3 regions of the Burkholderia mayonis genome follow, and region 3 is predicted to be linked to each of the others. Evidence: predicted binding sites of a transcription regulator. Region 3 holds the regulator's gene; each other region holds the start of a gene.
What was found. The regulator FNR, encoded in region 3, switches genes on or off when oxygen is low (the NO sensors DNR and NnrR bind a similar motif). The targets are predictions, from matches to a motif close to TTGATNNNNATCAA.
Positions count from the first base shown of each region.

Region 1 (3,259 bases), on a different replicon from region 3:
GCCTTCGCGCTGCAGCCGCGTGATGTCGGCGCGCACCTTGTCGATCTCTTCCTTCAGCTGCGCGCTGCCCTGCACGGCCGCCTTCTCCGCCGTCCAGATCTCTTCGAGATCCGCGTACTCGCGCTCGAGCCGCTGGATTTCCTCTTCGATCAATTGCAGGCGCTTTTGCGACGCTTCGTCCTGCTCCTTCTTCACCGCTTCGCGCTCGATCTTCAATTGGATCAGACGGCGATCGAGCCTGTCCATTTCTTCGGGCTTCGAATCGATTTCCATCTTGATCTTCGACGCCGCTTCGTCGATCAGGTCGATCGCCTTGTCGGGCAGGAAGCGGTCGGTGATGTAGCGATGCGACAGCTCCGCCGCGGCGACGATCGCCGGGTCGGTGATCTCGACGCCGTGGTGCAGCTCGTACTTCTCCTGCAGACCGCGCAGGATCGCGATCGTCGCCTCGACGGTGGGCTCGTCGACGAGCACCTTCTGGAAGCGGCGCTCGAGCGCGGCATCCTTTTCGATGTACTTGCGATATTCGTCGAGCGTCGTCGCGCCGATGCAGTGCAGCTCGCCGCGCGACAGCGCCGGCTTCAGCATGTTGCCCGCGTCCATCGCGCCTTCGGCCTTGCCCGCGCCGACCATCGTGTGGATCTCGTCGATGAAGACGATCGTGCGGCCTTCGTCCTTCGCGATGTCGTTGAGCACCGCCTTCAGGCGCTCCTCGAACTCGCCGCGATACTTCGCGCCCGCAAGCAGCGCGGCCATGTCGAGCGACAGCACGCGCTTGCCCTTCAGTGTCTCGGGCACCTCGCCGTTGACGATCCGCTGCGCGAGCCCTTCGACGATCGCCGTCTTGCCGACGCCCGGCTCGCCGATCAGCACCGGGTTGTTCTTCGTGCGGCGCTGCAGGATCTGGATCGAGCGGCGGATCTCGTCGTCGCGGCCGATGACGGGATCGAGCTTGCCCGCGCGCGCGCGCTCGGTCAGGTCGACCGTGTACTTCTTCAGCGCCTCGCGCTGACTTTCCGCATCCTGGCTGTGCACCTGCGAGCCGCCGCGCACCGCGGCGACCGCGGACTCGAGCGCGCGGCGCGTGAGCCCGTGCTGGCGCGCGAGACGGCCCGCCTCGCCCCTGTCGTCGGCGACGGCGAGCAGGAACATCTCGCTCGCGATGAACGTGTCGTTGAGCTTCTGCGCTTCCTTGTCGGCCTGGTTCAGGAGGCTCGCGAGCTCGCGGCCGACCTGAATGTCGCCGCCCGTGCCTGTCACCTGCGGCAGGCGCGAGATCGCTTCGTTGAGCGCGCCTTGCAGCGCCTGGATGTGCACGCCCGCGCGCGACAGCAGCGCGCGCGCGGAGCCGTCCTGCTGCGCGATCAGCGCGGCGAGCACGTGAACGGGTTCGATGTATTGGTTGTCGCGCCCGGCGGCGAGACTTTGCGCGTCCGCGAGCGCCTCTTGGAATTTGGTGGTGAGCTTGTCGATTCTCATGAATGAGACCTCCATTGCGAATAGCAACCAAATGAGGATGGTTATCCGCCTTTCAAGCCGGTTTTTTATTGAGGCACAGCAAAGGGACGCGTCACGCGGGCGCGTGACGGCAACGAGAACACGCGCGGCGGCGACGCGGCCGCGCGCACGAAAGAAGCGTCGGGAATGCGCCGCGCGGCGTCAGCCGGCGACGGTCACCGGCACGCGGAGCTCGGCCGCAGGCACGATCCGCACGGGAGTGAGACCGAGCAGCGCGGCAAGCTGCGATGCCGGCTGCGAGAGCTCGCCGATCGTGTGCTTGTCGAGCTCCGCGAAGAACGCGTCGCGAGCGGCCGCGAACACGCCCTTGAGCCGGCATGCCGACTGGATCACGCAGCTGCGATGCGACTCGGATTCGTCCGCGAAGCAGCCGACGAGCGCGAAATCGTTTTCGGTCTTGCGCACGACTTCGCCGACCGTCAGCGTGGCGGACTGCGCGTTCAGGCGCAAGCCGCCGTTGCGGCCGCGCACCGTCTCGATCCAACCGAGCTCGCCGAGTTGCTGCACCACTTTCATCAAATGGTTCTTGGAAATGCCGTAGGCATCCGAGATCTCCTGGATCGTCGACAAGCCCTCGCCCCGGACCGCGAGGAACAACATGACGCGCAAAGAGTAGTCGGTGTAGTCGGTTAGTCTCATTACGAAATGGATGTTGTGTCAGTGCGATCGGCGCCCACGCGAAAAACGCGTCTGCCATTGCCGATCCGACGACCGCATCATAAGATGCAAGCTGTCAGCACTTTTATTGAGAAGGTGGCCGTTTATTATTGTGCGACAAAATCGCATGCCCGTGCTGCCGTGTTACCCGGCCCTTTTTTTAAATGACCCACGCTTCTTCCGAAATCTCCACTGTCGCCGCTGCGGCGACACGCGCCGCCGAACCGACCCCGGAGAACATTCGTGCGCTCGTCGACGCGTTCTACGAACGCGTGCGCGACGATGCCCTTCTCGGTCCCGTATTCGAGCAAAAGCTCGCCGGACGCTGGGACGAACATCTGCCGAAAATGGGCGAGTTCTGGTCGAGCCTCGTGCTCGGCACGAAGCGCTACCGCGGCAACGTGCAGGCCGCACACCAGCCGCTCGACGGCCTCGAGCCCGCGCATTTCAGCCGCTGGCTCACGCTGTTCCTGAAGACCGTCGAGGCGCGCTACGAACCCGCGGCGGCCGTGCGCTTCATGGAGCCCGCGCTGCGGATCGCGCAGAGCCTGCAATTGAGCCGCTTCGGCTGGGATTACCGGATTCCGGCCGAGCAGCAGGCCATCCTCGACCTGATCGCGCCGAAGCGGCCCGCGGACGACGACGCAGATGCGCGCCGGCCGCGCGGCGAGCCGTTTCCGGCGAAAATCATCGGCCGCGCGGCGCACGACGACGCGTGAGCGAACGGGCCGGCCGCCGGTTCCGGGTTCGCTCGAAACGACCGCGCAGCGCGCCGAAGAAGGGAAAGGAAGAAGCGAAAATTCCTGCCGGAGCCTGACGTTTAAACTTCAATATCGACGCAATCACGAGCACCCGAGCTCAGATTCCGCCGCCGCGTAGTGTCGTGACGCCCGAAAATTGGCGAGCGATCGTCCGCGGAACCGCTCCGGACGCTCGAAATCAAGCTTGCCCGCCCCTTCGCGACGGACGAAGCGATGCTGCCCCCGCCGAAGCCCGATCGGGCGGCACCGCGCCTACGACGATTACTTCGCGTTCCCCGATTCGACGCCCCAGCGCGCGAGCGCCGCATCGTCGACGCTGCGCG
Region 1 is NZ_CP013386.1:1,702,458-1,705,716, reverse strand. Features, by position in the region: gene clpB (ATP-dependent chaperone ClpB) at 1-1,479, opposite strand, end outside; gene WS70_RS08550 (Rrf2 family transcriptional regulator) at 1,660-2,157, opposite strand; gene WS70_RS08545 (group III truncated hemoglobin) at 2,340-2,894, shown strand; gene moaE (molybdopterin synthase catalytic subunit MoaE) at 3,198-3,259, opposite strand, start outside.
Region 1: the regulator FNR is predicted to act here: its motif matches at 1,548-1,561, upstream of clpB (ATP-dependent chaperone ClpB).

Region 2 (3,259 bases), 1.0 Mb from region 3:
GTTCGCCGCGGGGACCGATCCGGCCGCGGCGGCCGCACGATCGCCGCTGTAGAGCGTATCGAGCTCTTTGCCCGAATAGACCGCCTTGTTGTCCGGACCGTCGACCTTGAGGATCGCGAGCGCGCCCTTGTTGAACGCGCGGAAGATCGAGTGATCGACGAACGTGTAGTTGCCAGGCACGCGCGTATGGAACTCGATCGTCGCCGCGCCGCCCGCTGGAATCAGCGTCGTCTGCACGTTGCTCTGCGTGACGTCGGAGCCGTCCTCGCGCACCTTGTCGAACACCGTGCCGATCACGTGGAAGCTCGACACGAGATTCGGTCCGCCGTTGCCGACGAACAGGCGCACCGTCTCGTCGATGCGGGCGCGCATCGCCTTGTCGCCCGTCAGCGCGCCTTCGGCGCCGTTGAAGACGACGTAGGTCGGGCGCTCGTCGATCGCCTTGTCCATGTCGAACGATTGCAGCCCCTTCTCGCGATACTTGCCGTTCGTATAGAAGTCGCCCTGCATCACGTAATACTCGTGGTCGACCTGCGACAGCCCTTCCGGCGGCTCGACGAGAATCAGGCCGTACATCCCGTTCGCGACGTGCATGCCGACGGGCGCGGTCGCGCAGTGATACACGTAGAGCCCTTCGTTCAGCGCCTTGAACGTGAAGCGCGATTCGTGGCCCGGTGCGGTGAAGCTCGACGCCGCGCCGCCGCCCGGTCCCGTCACCGCGTGCAGATCGATGTTGTGCGGCATTTTGCTGTCCGGACGATTCTTGAGATGGAATTCGACCGTGTCGCCTTGTCGCACGCGGATGAAGTTGCCGGGCACCGCGCCGCCGAAGGTCCAGAACGTGTAGTTCACGCCGTCCGCGATCGGCATCACTTTCTCGACGACTTCGAGATCGACGATGACCTTCGCCGGATAGCGGCGGGTGATGGGCGGCGGCACGTTCGGCGGGCTCACGAGCGCCGCGTGGATCGGCTCGCCTTGCGGCGGACCGAAGTCGCCGGAAATCTTGCCGGTTGCCGTCGCGGCATGCGCGCTCGCGCTCGCCGCTACGACGGCGCTCAGCACGACGGACAGGAACGTGGCGCGGAGTTGGCCACGGGTCGATTGCAGGTCTTTCATGATTCGCCCCTCGCTGGCTTCGTTTCTTCCAAGCTATCGGTCGCGAGACAGGGCAGCATTGATGTTCGGCAAATGCATCTTTTTGGGCGCACGCAGGGCGGCGAATAACTTAATCCAGGTGAATTCCGGGCGGCGCAGCTGCGCCCGCGTGTCGCAAGTGTTGCGGTGTGCGAACGGATCGCGCGCTATGCGCGGCCCGTTCGCTTCCTGCGTGGGGAGGCGCCTTCATGCGCGGCGCGATTGCGAATAGAAAGTGGCCGGCCCGTCAAGGTCGGCCAAAAAGGTTCCGGCTTCATCCGAGGGCCATTGCCAGAACCCGAGAACTCGCCGGCGGGGCTGCGTTGCCGCACCGCAAGCCGGCGGTGCGACGCAGCGGCGGCAGAAGCCGCCGGCAAGCCGCGCACGACGCCCGAAACGGGCATCGGCGCGGCGAAACACATCTGCGACATGTCAGCGCGCGCGCAGCTTGTCCGAGAGCGCGCGAAATCCCGCCGCGAACACATGCTCGCTGATCGACGCCGCAATCGGCTGTAACTTGACGCCTTCGGTCGTGAAGTTCGCCCACCATTGCGCGAACGTCTTGCCCGAGTCGGTGACGGGGAAGAGCTTCACGCCCGCGACATAGTTGCGCACCGGCATCGACGTCTCGACGATCGAATACTCGAGCGCGTGACTCGGCTCGTCGAGCTTCAGCAGCTTTTCGCGAACGAAGCCGTCCTGCAGCGTCAGGTACCGGATCGCGCCCACCGTGTGCGCGTCCGGGCCCGGCTCGAGCCGGCTTTCGACGATCGCCGGATGAAACGCGGCGAGGCCGTTGAAATCGCGGAAGAACGCCCAGACGCGCTCGGTCGGCGCGTCGATGACACTGCTGGCGAAGGAGGTGTGGTTCATCGTCGTTCGGTTCCTCGTAGAGGCGCGCGCACGCGCGCGGGCATCATGACGCGACGCGCCTGTCGATCTCCTTGAAGCGCCGCGTCATGTCGGTCAATGCGGTTTCGGCCGGCAGGCGCTCCATCGAGCTCGCGCCGTAGAAACCGTGGCACTGCGGGCACTCGCGCAGGATGTACGCGGCGTCCTCGGGCGACGCGATCGGACCGCCATGGCACAGCACGATCACGTCGTCGCGCACCGATTTTGCCGCATCGGCCCAGCGGCGCACGAGCGGCACGCAGTCGGCGAGGCGGCGCGCGGTGCTCGCGCCGATCGTGCCGCCCGTCGTCAAGCCCAGGTGCGCGACGACGATGTCGGCGCCCGCTTCGGTCATTGCGATCGCATCGGCTTCGCTGAATACGTACGGCGTCGTCAGCAGTCCCTTGCCGTGCGCGAGGCGGATCATGTCGACTTCGAGCGCGTAGCCCATCCCGGTTTCTTCGAGATTCGCGCGGAAATTGCCGTCGATGAGGCCGACGGTCGGGAAGTTCTGCACCCCGGAAAATCCGAGCCGGATCAGCTCGTCGAGAAACGCGTCGAAATTGCAGAACGGATCGGTGCCGTTCACGCCCGCGAGCACGGGCGTCGACTTGACGACGGGCAACACCTCGCGCGCCATGTCGACGACGATCTCGTTCGCGTTGCCGTACGCGAGCAGCCCCGCGAGCGAGCCGCGCCCGGCCATCCGGTAGCGGCCCGAGTTGTAGATCACGATGAGGTCGATGCCGCCCGCTTCCTCGCATTTCGCGGACAGGCCCGTTCCCGCGCCGCCACCGACGATCGGCTCGCCGCGCGCGATGGTCGCGCGCAGTTTTTCGAGGATCTCGGCGCGTGTCAGTCTCTTCATCTTCAATTCCGGTGTGCTGCGTGAAGCGATAAAAAGTGTTCGACGGCGATGTCGGCGAACTGTGGGTCGTTGATGTGCGCGGGCACGCGCACGAGGCGGCGATTGTCGGTCTGGTTCACCGTCGCCTCGAGCGCGTCGAAGAGCGCCGCGTCGGCTTCCGGGCTCCAGAACGCCTGGCCCGGCGCGTCGAGCGCCGACACGCCGCCTTCGGGAATCAGGAAGCGCACGGGGCCCTCGCACGCGTTCAGCTTCGCGCCGATCCACTCGCCGATCCGGCGGTTCTCGTCCGGCGTCGTGCGCATCAGCGTGACTTGCGGGTTGTGCTTGTACAGCAGGCGGCCCGCGTAGCGGGGCGGCATCGTG
Region 2 is NZ_CP013387.1:1,904,033-1,907,291, reverse strand. Features, by position in the region: gene nirK (copper-containing nitrite reductase) at 1-1,119, opposite strand, end outside; gene WS70_RS27130 (SRPBCC family protein) at 1,570-2,010, opposite strand; gene WS70_RS27125 (phosphoenolpyruvate hydrolase family protein) at 2,054-2,896, opposite strand; gene WS70_RS27120 (Tm-1-like ATP-binding domain-containing protein) at 2,899-3,259, opposite strand, start outside.
Region 2: the regulator FNR is predicted to act here: its motif matches at 1,178-1,191, upstream of nirK (copper-containing nitrite reductase).

Region 3 (3,259 bases):
GGTCGGTTCGCACGAAGTGCGATACCCGTCGACAACAGCGTGAGCTCGCGCTTTTCCAGCCATTCGCAGACAACGCGCGCACTCGGGTCTGCGCTGGGAAACGCACAAGCCGCGCGAGCACTCGCGATTCCGCGACGGCGCTGAACCGGCTCGATGTCCGAATCGCCGGCCCCCAACACCGCTACCAACGCGGATTATTCCTCGGCACCCGCCGCGCCGTGCTCGGCCGCGCGAACTTGTACGGCAATTCCTGCCGATCGAGATAAGCCTGAATCGTCGGCCATTGAGCGTCCGCGAGCAGCATTTCGCAGACGTGCGGCATATCGGGCGACGCGCTGTCCACGCCGATCAGGTCCGGCAGCGAGTACCGGTCTGCGTCTTCGGTCAGCAGTTCGAGCGTGACATACGGCATTGGTCTCCTCCTTTTCCGGTTGAACGAAACGAACAAGCGGGCGCAGCGGCTACGCCCATCGGCACGCATCTCCGACGCCAGCGCCGGCCGTCCTCCATCGAACGCCGCACGAAACACCGGGAACGGTATCGCCCGATGTGTTTCAAATCAGCATCGGCTCGCGTCGGCAGGCGAGCAAGCCCGAGATCCGGTCAAGTCTATTACGGCATTGAGGAACGCGGCATGAGCCGACCCGGTCGACACGCAAATCGCGCGCAAAAAAACGCCGCATTCGATCGAAACCGGAAAAGTCGGGCGCCGCGTTTACTCGGCTGCGTCAGTTGGCTGCACCGTAGTCAGTAATCGTTTACCTTGTAAAAAGACATCGTCAAACTCGATCGGCCGAACGGCCGATCTTTTCTCAACCGCACCACGGAGACATCATGTACCAGCGCATTCTTGTTGCAGTCGACGGCAGCGAAACGGCACGCCACGCATTCGACGCGGCGCTCGACATCGCGAAGACGAGCGGCGCGCAACTGCAGCCCTTCTACGTCGTGGAAAATGCTGCGATCTACTACAACGTGCCCGGCTACGATCCGTCGATCCTGCGCACGCAACTGCTTCAGCAGGGCAACGATCTGGCGAAGGAATTTGCGCGGAAGATGCAGGAAGCCGGCGTGACGGGCGCGATGAAAATCGGCGAAGCGTCGTCGCTCGCCGACGTGCCGTCGCTCATCGTCGACGGCGCCAAGGCGTTCGGCGCCGATCTGCTCGTGCTCGGCACGCACGGCCGCCGCGGTTTCAAACGACTCGTGCTCGGCAGCGTCGCTGAACAGTGCGTGCGTCACTCGGCGCTGCCCGTGCTGCTGATCCCGTCCGCCGCCCATCCGGAAGATCAGGAAAGCTGACCGAACGCAATGGATGCGATGTTTCGCCGCAACCGCGCGTTGCGGCCGAACAAGGAAATCGCACGGAGCGTCGCGGCGTTTTGTCGCTAAACAGGCTTTGCCCACGATGGGACAATGGCCCTGTTGATTCAACCTCAGAGCCATCCATCATGCTTACGCCCGTCGCCCGACCCGCCGCCGCCGCTCCCGTCCATGCCTCCAGCACGTGGGCACCGCGTCAGGCCGCACACTGCTCGACGTGCGCGATGCGCCATCTCTGCATGCCCCAAGGGCTCGCACCCGAGGCGCTCGCGCGTCTCGAATCCGTGATCTGCACCGCACGCCCGGTCCGGCGCGGCGAAACGCTGTTCCGCGAAGGCGACAATTTCGACAACCTGTACGCGGTTCGCTCCGGATCGCTGAAGACCATCGCCACACGCCACGACGGCCGCGAGCAGGTTACCGGCCTGCATCTCGCGGGCGAAGCACTCGGCCTCGACGGCATCTGCGACGACGCGCATCCGCGCACCGCGGTCGCGCTCGAAGACAGTTCGGTCTGCGTGATTCCGTACAGCGCGCTGAAGACGCTGTGCTCGGAAGCCGGCACGATGCAATTGCGAATGCACAAGCTGATGAGCGAGCAGATCGTCCGCGAGACGTCGCAGACAATGGTGCTCGGCTCGCTGAACGCTGAGGAGCGCGTCGCGGCGTTCCTGCTCGACGTGTCGTCGCGCTACATGAAGCGCGGCTATTCGCCTAACGAATTCAACCTGCGGATGACGCGCGAAGACATCGGCAGCTATCTCGGCATGACGCTCGAAACCGTCAGCCGCACGCTGTCGAAATTCCACAAGCGCGGGCTGATCGAGATGCAGGGCCGGGTGGTCCGCATCGTCGATTTCGACGGCCTCCATCGCCTGTAAACCCGCGCGGCTCGTTTTTTTCATCGCATCACATCGAATCAATCGAGAAACTGCGCGGCACGCTTCTTGAGCGCCGCGCTGAACTCATCGAGCCAGCCGATCGACAATCGCCAGCTCTGCCAGTAGAGTTCGACGTCGATGCTCTTTCCTTCTGACAAATCAACGAGTTCGCCCGCGGCGATCTGACGCTCGATCATCCGCTCCGGACACATTCCCCAGCCCAGCCCCGCCTCGCACGCGCGCAGATAGCCGGCGACGTGCGGAATCCAGTGCTGCGGCGGATCGAGATCCACTCGCGTCACGCGCCGGATGAAACGTGCCTGCAGGCCATCCTTCGGATTGAACATCACGCACGGCGCGCGCCGCAGCGCGTCGCGGTTGATGCCGTTGCCGAAATAGCGCGCGTGGAACGCGGGCGAGCACACCGCGTGATAGCGCATCCGGCCGAGGCGCGTCGAGCGGCAGCCCTGGATCGGCTCGGCGAGCGCCGTCACCGCGCCCTGCACGCTGCCGTCGCGAATCCGTTCCGCCGTGTAGTCCTGATCGTCGATCACGAGATCGAGCAGCGTGCCGCTTTCCGCGCAGAACGGGCCGACTGCGTCGACGAACCAGGTCGCGACGCTGTCGTCGTTGACGGCGACGCGCAGTATCGGCCATGCGCCCGTCTCCACGCCGGCGAATCCTGGCATGTGTCCGGACAGTTCGGCTTCCAGCATCCGCACGCGCTCGGTGTGGCGGCACAACAGCGCGCCCGATGTCGTCGCGACGCACGGCTGCCCGCGCTTGACGAGCACGCTCCCCACTCGCTCCTCCAGCAGCTTCACGCGCTGCGACACTGCGGAAGGCGACACGTTGAGCGCTTTCGCCGCCCGTTCGAACGAGCCGTGACGGATCACTTCGGCGAGCGCATCGAGCAACGCGTAGTCGAGCATCAGTTTTCCTTAATCAGCATTAGATTATTTAGCTTTTCTTACTCAAGCGATCATCGCAGACTAGCGCCTCTCGCTCCGTTAGTCCATCGCCTGAAGCAACAACGAACATGAACTGGATCGCTT
Region 3 is NZ_CP013387.1:157,085-160,343, reverse strand. Features, by position in the region: gene WS70_RS31690 (hypothetical protein) at 1-43, shown strand, start outside; gene WS70_RS19365 (hypothetical protein) at 182-412, opposite strand; gene WS70_RS19360 (universal stress protein) at 835-1,302, shown strand; gene fnr (fumarate/nitrate reduction transcriptional regulator Fnr) at 1,452-2,204, shown strand; gene WS70_RS19350 (LysR family transcriptional regulator ArgP) at 2,243-3,136, opposite strand; gene WS70_RS19345 (LysE/ArgO family amino acid transporter) at 3,244-3,259, shown strand, end outside.